3 regions of the Alteripontixanthobacter maritimus genome follow, and region 3 is predicted to be linked to each of the others. Evidence: predicted binding sites of a transcription regulator. Region 3 holds the regulator's gene; each other region holds the start of a gene.
The links. The regulator LexA, encoded in region 3, represses DNA repair genes until DNA is damaged. The targets are predictions, from matches to a motif close to GTTCCNCNCTTGTTCT.
Positions count from the first base shown of each region.

Region 1: the regulator LexA is predicted to act here: its motif matches at 2,007-2,022, upstream of HME9302_RS10140 (DUF3072 domain-containing protein).
Region 2: the regulator LexA is predicted to act here: its motif matches at 1,770-1,785, upstream of HME9302_RS12080 (MmcB family DNA repair protein).

Region 1 covers NZ_QBKA01000002.1:2,039,003-2,042,279, reverse strand. The annotation lists gene ftsH (ATP-dependent zinc metalloprotease FtsH) at 1-244, shown strand, start outside; gene HME9302_RS10150 (hypothetical protein) at 403-795, shown strand; gene HME9302_RS10145 (DUF3667 domain-containing protein) at 796-1,902, opposite strand; gene HME9302_RS10140 (DUF3072 domain-containing protein) at 2,054-2,287, shown strand; gene rpoZ (DNA-directed RNA polymerase subunit omega) at 2,368-2,712, opposite strand; gene HME9302_RS10130 (phospholipase D-like domain-containing protein) at 2,876-3,277, shown strand, end outside.
Region 2 covers NZ_QBKA01000002.1:2,445,187-2,448,463, forward strand. The annotation lists gene HME9302_RS12070 (DUF2141 domain-containing protein) at 1-423, opposite strand, end outside; gene HME9302_RS12075 (sterol desaturase family protein) at 384-1,115, opposite strand; gene HME9302_RS12080 (MmcB family DNA repair protein) at 1,213-1,680, opposite strand; gene HME9302_RS12085 (hypothetical protein) at 1,861-2,268, opposite strand; tRNA gene HME9302_RS12090 (tRNA-Arg) at 2,435-2,511, shown strand; gene HME9302_RS12095 (long-chain-fatty-acid--CoA ligase) at 2,542-3,277, opposite strand, start outside.
Region 3 covers NZ_QBKA01000002.1:1,197,464-1,200,740, reverse strand. The annotation lists gene HME9302_RS06030 (ComEC/Rec2 family competence protein) at 1-1,463, shown strand, start outside; gene lexA (transcriptional repressor LexA) at 1,624-2,316, opposite strand; gene HME9302_RS06020 (molybdopterin molybdotransferase MoeA) at 2,400-3,277, opposite strand, start outside.

The DNA of each region.
Region 1 (3,277 bases), 840 kb from region 3:
CGCGCACAAGCGGGCAACCGACGTGTTGCAAGGGCAGGAAGACAAGCTCCACGTGCTCGCGCTGGCCATGCTGGAATATGAAACGCTGACCGGCAAGGAAATCGACGAGCTGATGGAAACCGGCAAGCTGGAACGCCCCGATGAACCGAGCGGACCCGTAGCGCGTCCGGTGGGCGGGTCGTCTATTCCAAAGGCGGGCAAACGGTTCGGCGGCTCCGACGAAGGTGCGCCGGCTGGGGCCTGACGGGTTCGCATTAAAAGGTCGCAAGACGATTTTGCGGGGCGCGTTCCAGCTGGAACGCGCCCCGTTCGTTTGTCTGTGATTAGCGTGCGAAGTGTCGTCAGTGTGCGTTCATCGCCGCCGGCTAGGTGACAGGCGGTCATTTAGGGGAGGGCAATTCCGTGCGTAAACGGTTCAATTTTCTGGTTATCGCCGCAGGCACTGCGCTGCTTGCCGCTCCGCTTACCGCTGCGCCAGGCGATGCGAACGCGGACGAATTTTACCGCGACGCCAAGGAATTGAATGCAAAGGGCATGCGCGCCATGTTCGACAAACGGACCAAACCCCGCATGGCGCAGATCAAGGACGCAGCCGAGACTGTGAAGGCTGCCAACGAGGTCGCTACCAAAGCGGGCAAGCCGCTTTACTGCGTCCCGGCTGCCGCCCGGAAAAAGGGTATCGATGTCCCTTTCATCATCAGCCGCCTCGGCGCCATACCCGAAAGCCGACGCAAAACGATGACGCTGAAGAAAGCTTGGAGAGAGGTGCTGGTGACGGAGTACCCTTGCAGCTAATCAGCTGACGACCAGCACCGTCATGATCGTTATGAACAGACTGATGACGATCCAGATAAAGACGGACAGCACCAGCATCCGCCAGGTCGCGCCCCACCGGCTCAAACCGTATGTGCCCTTCAACTGGCGATACAGGTGAAACGGTGCATACAGCATGGGTAGCAGCACCAAAGGTCCCCAACCGGTCGCGCCAAGCGCGGTCATGATAATCGCCAGAAAGGTCATGAAAGCGATCGAGTAGGTCACAAACACCGTGTGATCGTACATCCGGAACTTGCGGCTGAAGGGGAACAGCAACCATATGAACGGCAGGCTGAGCGGTATCAGCAGCCAGCTCAGCTTGTATGAATTGGTCTGCAGTTTGTAGACGAGCAGATCGGGGTTTTCCTTGGCCTTCTTCCAGGCATCGTTGATCGAATCCACGATATTTCCGGGCGTGCTGTCCGCCACCACCAATTCTTCATCCTGCGGTATTTCGCCTGTTTCGTACATGCCTGCGAGCTTGGCGAAAAAGACGCGCTCCTCCTTCAGCGTTGCTATTTCCTCCCGAAGTTCGGCAGCATAGCCTTCGCTGATGTCGGGATCGGTTAAGGTTTCCTGTTTGCTCGCCACCCGTCGATCGATCTCGGCCACCGTTTCGATGACTTCGGGTTCGGTGGCGATATCAGGACCGTTGTCGAAGTTTCCAACGCCACCAAACAGGCTAATCAGCGCGAAGGTGATGAAGATGGTGAACAGGAACAGCGCGATGGGCGAGATGTACCGCGCGCGCTGTCCGTCGATGTAATTGCGCGTCAGCTTCCCCGGTTGCCAGGCCAATACTGGGAGTGTGCGCCACAACTTGCCTTCAAAATGTAGCACGCCATGGACCAGATCATGGAAGAATGCGCCAAGGGTCCGATGCAAATGCGCCTTCTGGCCGCAATGGTGGCAATGCGCGCCAGCTAGCGGTGTGCGGCAATTGAGGCAGGCCGCTTCACCGGTATGACCGACGGTTACCGTGTCACCGTCCGCGCCCTGCGCCGTTCCGCCCGCTGCGGGCTCGACCGCACGTGCGACCAACCCTCCGGTTGCCATGGCCCCGGCTGCTTCCCCAAGATCGCTCATCCGAAGAACCCGTTCATGCAATCCGCCCTTCGCGGAAGATTGTAGCGAAGGCAAAGCCGTCGGTCGAGATGGCTGACGGCAAGATCAAAATTACACATGCAGCTGGAACATTAGAAGAACAAGTGTGTTGATTGGGCAAAGGAGAATTCACATGACTGCCACGACCCCGAACGAACATCCCAAGTCCGAGCCGACCTCTAACGCGGTAAAGGATCCGGACAATTGGACCACAGGCGACGAGAAGATGACCGGCGCACAGGCAAGTTACCTCAAGACGCTGAGCGAAGAAGCGGACGAGCCGGAAGCGTTCGATACCGATCTTACCAAGGCTGAAGCGTCCAAGACTATCGACGCGCTGCAGGAAGAAACCGGCCGCAGCAAATAACGCCGACTTTGCCATAGATACGAAAAGGGCCGCTTCCGGTGAACGGAGCGGCCCTTTTTCATAGCTACCGTGAAGCTGCCTCAGCCGTCGTAATCGGCACCCACGCTGGTGGAGCGGGTCGGGGCCGACGCAGTAATCCGCAAGGCTTCTGCCGACTGGCTCAGCGAACCGATTTCATCGATATCGTCATCATCGTCGGGCAGGATCTTCTGCAGGCCAGTGACCACCGATTCCATCAGTTCCTTGGGCTTCAACGTCTGTTCCGCGATTTCACGCAGCGCCACGACGGGGTTCTTGTCCCGGTCCCGGTCCACGTTGAGTTCGGCACCACCAGAAATCTCGCGTGCCCGTTGGGCCGCAAGCAAAACGAGGTCGAAACGGTTGGGAATCTTGTCGACACAATCTTCGACGGTAACGCGCGCCATAAGGGCACTCCGTAAAATGCAGGTTTGATAAGGAGAACGTGAAGGCGGCCATTACGGCCCGTGCCGCCAAAAGTCAAGATTTTCCGCTATGTTTGCGGGCGTGTCTCCGGCCGCGTTCCCAGCGACTTGCGCAGTTCGGCCACCGCCGCCAAAAGGTCACCCCATGGGGACACTTGAAACGACCGAAGGCGAGGCCGCGGCAACAGCGAACGATTACCGCGATCCAGAACCGTTCGATTTTGAATCTCAAGGACAATCGCTGCGTTTCTATCCGGCAGGCGAGGATCGGCGCAATGCGCTGATTGAGCTGGTCCGCAATGCCCAAACCTCGCTCAAGCTATGTTTCTATATTTTTGCGGAGGATGAAGTCAGCACCGCTTTGCGCGACGAGCTGGTCGCGGCTGCTGCGCGCGGTGTCAATTGTGTGCTGATAACCGACCGGTTCGGATCGCCGGCAACCGACGAATTCTTTGCCCCCTATACCGATGCAGGCGGACGACATTTCAGCTTCAGTTCCAAATGGACCCACCGCTATCTGATCCGCAACCATCAGAAAATGGCGATC
Region 2 (3,277 bases), 1.2 Mb from region 3:
GGGCGGTCCCATACGGGCCTCTGCATCGCGTGAAAAACCGAACCCTTCGCGCGGCAGCATCAACGCCTTGTCTGCCTTGCCGTTGCCATTTTCGTCATGCAGCAAAGCGATTGCGTATGTGCCGGCGGGGACACCTTCGAAACGCAGGCGAACCTCGCCCGACGCGGGCACCATCACCCGGAAAGCCAGCCGGTCCTTGCCGCATTTGGGGAAGCTGGATGCACTGCGCGTCATGCAGGCGAGCACCCTGCCCTTGCCCGAACGCAGGTTGGTCACCGAAACCTCGACATTCGAAGTAGCCCCTGTCGCAGATGCTGGCGGCGCAGGGTCCGAGGCTGCTGGAACCGCGCCTGCCACCGCCATCACGGTCAGGGCGGAAAGCGTCAGCCCGCGTTTGGCGACAGCCCGCGATCGGTCCCGCACAGCCTGTCCCAAAACCGGAAATACAAGCCGTAATTGCATGAATAGGCCTCGTGATGATGTTGGTGATGACTGGCCGTTATCAGCCATGCCCCGACGCGCGAATGCACCAGCCATTTCGGAAACATCTCCCATCCCATGTGATTGGTGACGCCCATCACCGTCATGATCGTAAGCACGGCTGTTAGCATGGATACATGAATGGGAACTAAAAACACCAACAGCGGCACGACGAACGCCCCCGTCAGCGCCTCGAACGGATGGAAGCTCATCGCGGCCCAGGCCGTGGGCGGGCGGCTGGCATGGTGAACCGCGTGCATGACGCGGAATGGGCGCGGCCGGTGCATCCACCGGTGGGTCCAGTAGAACCATGTGTCGTGGACGAACAGATAGATGAACAGCGAGACCGGCAGGTACCACAAGGGCATCGCGTCCCAGCCGGTGTAAACACGCGTCCAGCCGTGTTCCTTCCACCCCCACAGCGCAAAGCCTGCCGGAATGCCGTAAATCGCCGCCGACAAGAGCGACCAGCGCAATTCGCGCCGGATCTGGGGGCTAAGCCCGTCGTAAATGCCGGGGCGGACCTTGCGGCTGAGCCATGCAAACCCGCCGCTTATGGCAAGATAGCGCACAGCCACGATCGCCGTCATCACGGCGCTGGTCAGAACCAGGGACAGGAACAGGGTGCCGGTCATGCCGCCATCCTATGCCGCAAGGGTTAACGCAGCGCGAGGCCTATCGGTTTGCACGAGCGCGCGACGTCCGCACCGGGGACCGCACTCCCGGGCGTAGTCAGGTTCCGGCGCCGGCGCCCCACGGCGCGCAATGTTCGTCCGCGCCAACGACCTGCCGCCGTAGCGATGTGCGGCACAGGCGTTCCACTTCCACCTTCCGGCGAGCAGCAGCCAGCGGGTGGGAGGGCGCAGGCCGCACGATTTCCGCATCGTAGCCATCCGCCACGATCACCCCGCAGCAATCGGGGCGATAATCCTCTCCCTCCAGCACGGCACGGTCGAGCTCGGGCGGCAGGCCCCAGTAAAAGCGGTCGCAATGATCGAGATAATCGGGCCATTTGCCATCGCCCAACAGATCGGCGCGGCTCACCTTAATCTCCACGATTACGATACGGCCCTTGGGATCGATCCCCATCAGATCGGCCCGCCGGTTGTTGCGCAGCGGCATTTCGGACAGGCACCAGATATCGTTGCGCGCAAACAGGCGCTTGATACCCCGCGCCACGGCAACTGCATCGGCAATCATGTCGCGGGACAGATCCGTTGCCGGTTTGCGAATCTGCGGAGTATCCATCGAAGGGCGGGCGAGAGCGCGTGAATTCATGCTGCCAATGTGGAACGAATAGCGAACACGGTCAAGCGCCCATGGCTTCCGAGGCGACACAAATGTCAGGCGGCGCGCTAGCCGGCGTTCCGGCGTGTCCGGTTACTTTGCCAAAGCCAGCAGGGCAGAACGGGAAGCGTGATATTCGCGCCACAGAACGAGCGCGGGTACCCGTGCATTTTGCCCTCGTTCCAGCACGCCTAGCAGCGCGGCTACGCCGGGCGTCAGGATCGCGGCGAGATCGGCGAGCCGCTGCGCAGCCTCGTCCAGGCGCCAACCGCCGGCTTCGTGGATTAGATCCGGGAAGGCGCGAGGCTGGTCCGAGGCGGGTTCCGGCGCGAGACCGGCCATGAAAGATACCGCCCGCGCCGCATCCTCGACCGCCGCCCACTCGGCTGCAAACGCGCTTGCTTGGTTATCTGCGTGGTTGTCTGTCTGCTCATCGCCCGCACCTGCGGGTGCCGCAGAATGCGCAGCGGTGCCTTGGAAGGAGTTCGAAACAGCGTTCATGGATGCCACCCCTAACCGCATTTCGCTTGCCAATTCGCTAACGCGCGGGCGGGCAAGCCGTGGCCAAGCAGCCCCTGACGATCCCGGCCCACATTCCCCATGGCGCAGCGCATCGCCCTTTGCTAAAGGCCCCGCCTGCGCCGGGTCAACCTGGCAAAATGCACCGGCACCCGTAGCTCAGCTGGATAGAGCGCTGCCCTCCGAAGGCAGAGGCCAGAGGTTCGAATCCTCTCGGGTGCACCACAATTTCAGTCCGGCGATCCGGCACCTTGGTCAGTTTACCTGCCGGTCGCGTCCGGCCCAGTAGGGTTCGCGCAGGGTGCGGCGCAGGATCTTGCCGGAGGGGTTCCGGGGTAATTCGGCGATGAAGTCCACGCTTTTGGGGCATTTGAACCCGGCGATCCGTTCGCGGGCGTAGGCGATCACATCGCCTGCTTGCAGATCGGTGCCGGGTTTGCGTACCACCACTGCCTTGACCGCTTCGCCCCAGGCATCGTCCGGCACGCCGATTACCGCGACGTCGGCGATGGCGGGATGCCCGTACAGCGCGCTTTCGACTTCGGCTGGATAGACATTCTCCCCGCCGGATACGATCATGTCCTTGATCCGGTCCTGGATGAAGAGATAGCCGTCTTCGTCGAGATAGCCCGCATCGCCGGTACGGAACCAGCCGCCGTCCAGCATGACGCGCGCCGTTTCTTCCTCGCGCTTCCAGTAACCGGCCATGATTGCAGGACCGCGAATGGCGATTTCGCCGGTTTCGTTCGCGCCAAGCGCTTCCAGATCTTCGCCCAAGATACGCAGTTCCATACCCGGCAGGGCCTGCCCGGCCGATCGCAGCGTATGTTCGCGGCCCGGCAAGTGATCCTCCGGTGACAGGGTGACCACCGTGCCAAAGGTTTCGGTCAACCCGTAAAGCTGGGCAAAGCCGCATTTCAGCCGCTCCACCCCTTCCTTCAGCAAATCGAGCGGGATCGGGCTGGCGCCGTAGGTAAGCCCGCGGACCGAG
Region 3 (3,277 bases):
GCCAGATTGCGCGCTGGCAGCGGCAGATATCGGGGCATGTGCGCGAGCAGCTCGGCGGATCGCCCGGTACAATCGCGGCCGCTTTTGCCAGCGGCGACCGGGGCGGCGTGACCGAGCGCGATGCCGACGCGATGCGCGATGCCGGCCTCACACATTTGCTATCGATCAGCGGGCTGCATGTCAGCGCCGTGATCGCGGCGGCGTATCTGCTCGCGATACGGCTGTTGGCTTTATGGCCATGGTTGACATTGAGGGTGCGGTTGCCGGTGGTGGCTGCCGGGTTGGCTGCACTGGCGGGTGTCGCTTACACACTCCTGACCGGGGCGGAGGTGCCAACCGTGCGCAGCTGTGTAGCAGCGCTGCTTGTCTTGACGGCGCTGGCGCTGGGGCGGGAGCCATTGAGTTTGCGAATGGTCGCGTTGGCCGCGCTATTCGTGCTGCTCCTTTGGCCGGAATCGCTCGTCGGACCCAGCTTCCAGATGAGTTTCAGCGCTGTGATCGCCATCGTCGCCCTGCACAACAGCGCACCTGTGCGGGCGTTCCTGCTAACAAGGGACGAAAGCTGGTTCGCGCGGATGGGGCGGGGGACTGTGATGTTGCTTGTGACCGGCTTCGTCATCGAGATTGCGCTTATGCCGATCGTCATGTTCCACTTCCATCGTGCGGGGCTATTCGGGGCGTTCGCGAATGTAATCGCGATCCCGCTGGTGACGTTCGCGTCGATGCCGCTCATCGCAGTGGCGCTGTTCCTCGATGTGGTGGGGCTGGGTGCACCGGCATGGTGGGTGGCAGGCAAATCGCTGGAGGCGCTGCTCGGTATAGCACATTATACGGCGTCGCTGCCGGGCGCTGTGAAGCTGGCACCCCAGATTGGGCTGGGAACAGTGATGCTGTATGTGGGCGGGGCGCTCTGGCTTGCGTTGTGGCGCGGTAATGCGCGGCTATATGGTCTCCTGCCGATCGCAACCGCCGCTGTCATGGCGGCGGCAACTCCCGCGCCTGATATGTTGATTTCCGGCGATGGTCGGCATGTCGGTATAGCGGGGGAGGGCAACCAGCTTATCCTGCTCCGGGATAGTCGCAGCAGCTATGTCCTCGACAACTTTACCGAACTGGCGGGTGTGGCCGGGCAGCCTGTGGCCATCGCAGATTGGCCGGGAGCGAGCTGTAGCCCGGACTTTTGCGTGGTGGCGTTGGAGCGGGGCGGGCAGACCTGGCAAATCCTGCTCGCCCGAAGTCGGGATCTGGTCGAGGAGCGCGCGCTTGCCGCAGCGTGCGAACGCAGCGATATCGTGGTTGCGGACCGATATCTGCCGCAAAGCTGTGCGCCGCGCTGGCTTAAGGCGGATCGCAGATTGTTGGAGCAAACTGGAGGGTTGGCCGTTGATCTGGACGGAGCGCGCTTCGATGCCGTTGCCGATACGCAGGGAAGCCACGGGTGGTGGAAACCGGACGACCGATGACTGGCAAGCCGGGCGGGTTACGCAAACACTGGCTGCAAATTCACCGCGCTGCACATTCTTAGAGCACCGAGACCCCCGCGCGAGAAGCTAATAAAGCGAAGGGGCAGCAATCTGCCGCCCCTTGCCAACTTCAAATTCTCTGTTGGTAGCTTTCGCGCTACTAGTGGTAGCGCCGTAGCAGTCCTGCCAGCTTGCCCTGAACCTCTACTTCGCCCGGACGGTAAATCTGTGCGTCGTAGGCCTGATTGGCTGGATCGAGCACGACCTGCCCATCTTCGCGCCGCAGATACTTAAGCGTCGCTTCCTCGTTATTGACGAGTGCCACCACAATCTCCCCGTCTCGCGCGGTATCGGTGCGCTTCACGAGAGCGAAATCACCGTCGAAAATACCTGCTTCGATCATGGAATCGCCGGAGACTTCCAACGCATAATGTTCACCGGGGCCGAGCAATGCGGCAGGAACAGGCAGGCTGTTCTGCCCCTCGATCGCCTCGATCGGTGCGCCTGCCGCAATACGCCCATGCAAGGGTACGTCGATCACGTCGTTAGCAGGCTCGGGTGCCCGCGCAGCCTTCGCCGCTGCGAGAGAAATCACATTGCTGTTATCCGCGCTGTTCGCAGCGGACACTGGCGTCGCATCTTCGGGTTGCTTTATCACTTCCAACGCACGCGCCCTGTTCGGAAGGCGGCGAATGAAGCCGCGTTCTTCCAACGCGGAAATCAGGCGGTGGACGCCGGACTTGCTTTTCAGGTCCAGCGCGTCCTTCATCTCTTCGAAAGAGGGGGAAATGCCGGTTTCTTCCAGGCGTCGCTGGATGAACTGAATAAGTTCGTGCTGCTTTGCGGTCAGCATGGCGAAATGCTCCTTAATCGCCCGTTCCTTCGCCACCTTATGGTGAACGAATACGGAACAATTAGGAAACGAATTTCATCAAGTCAAGCATTTCCGCCATTCTGGATCGGATAGGTCGGAACGTGTGTTCCTGCTTTCATCTCTGCGCTGTGAGCAGGCCGATCGATCAGCGCGTTTGCGGTGGCGAGCGTAAGTAGCGCGCTGCTGTCGCGCTGGTCCAGCGGTGTGACGACCCCGTCTGCTATTTGCGCGCGCACAAACTCCTGCCGTCCACCGACCGCAGCCATGTCCCGTCCCAATAGGATCGGTACGGGGCGCACAAGGCATTCGCTCGCACCGCAAAGCCGCCGGATTGCAGGCAGCATGAAATGGAAGGCCGTGACGAAGCTCGACACGGGATTGCCCGGCAGGCCGAGGATTAATTGCTTGCCCAACTGTGCGACCATCACCGGCTTGCCGGGCCGCATCGCTACTTTCCAGAACGCAATGTCCGCGCCGGCCCGTTGGAGCGATGGGCGAACATGATCGTGATCGCCGACCGAGGCGCCGCCGGAGAAAACCAGAAGATCGGCGGTGGCATGGGCATCCAATGCGTCGACCAGAGCGTCAGGCGTGTCGCGCAAGGGTGGGGTGGCCACTATGTCGCACAGTTCCGCGCTTGCCATCGCGGCGAGCATCGCGCCGTTGCTGGCGGGTATTTGCCCATGCCCGCACGACGCAGGATCGGAGGTCAACTCGTCCCCGCATTCCAGAATAACGATCCGCGGTTTACGCCTTGCAGGAAGCCGGCCGTGACCTGCCGCGCGGGCAAGTGCGATCTGTGCCGGGCCGATCCGGGTTCCGCCAGGCAGCAATGGGTCGCCATCGGCAAAGTCGAAGCCTTCTCTCCGAATGTGTTCGCCGGGAACCAGCGCACCATCGGCCTGGCTCAAGATCTCGCCTTCGACCTGGGCGTTCTCCT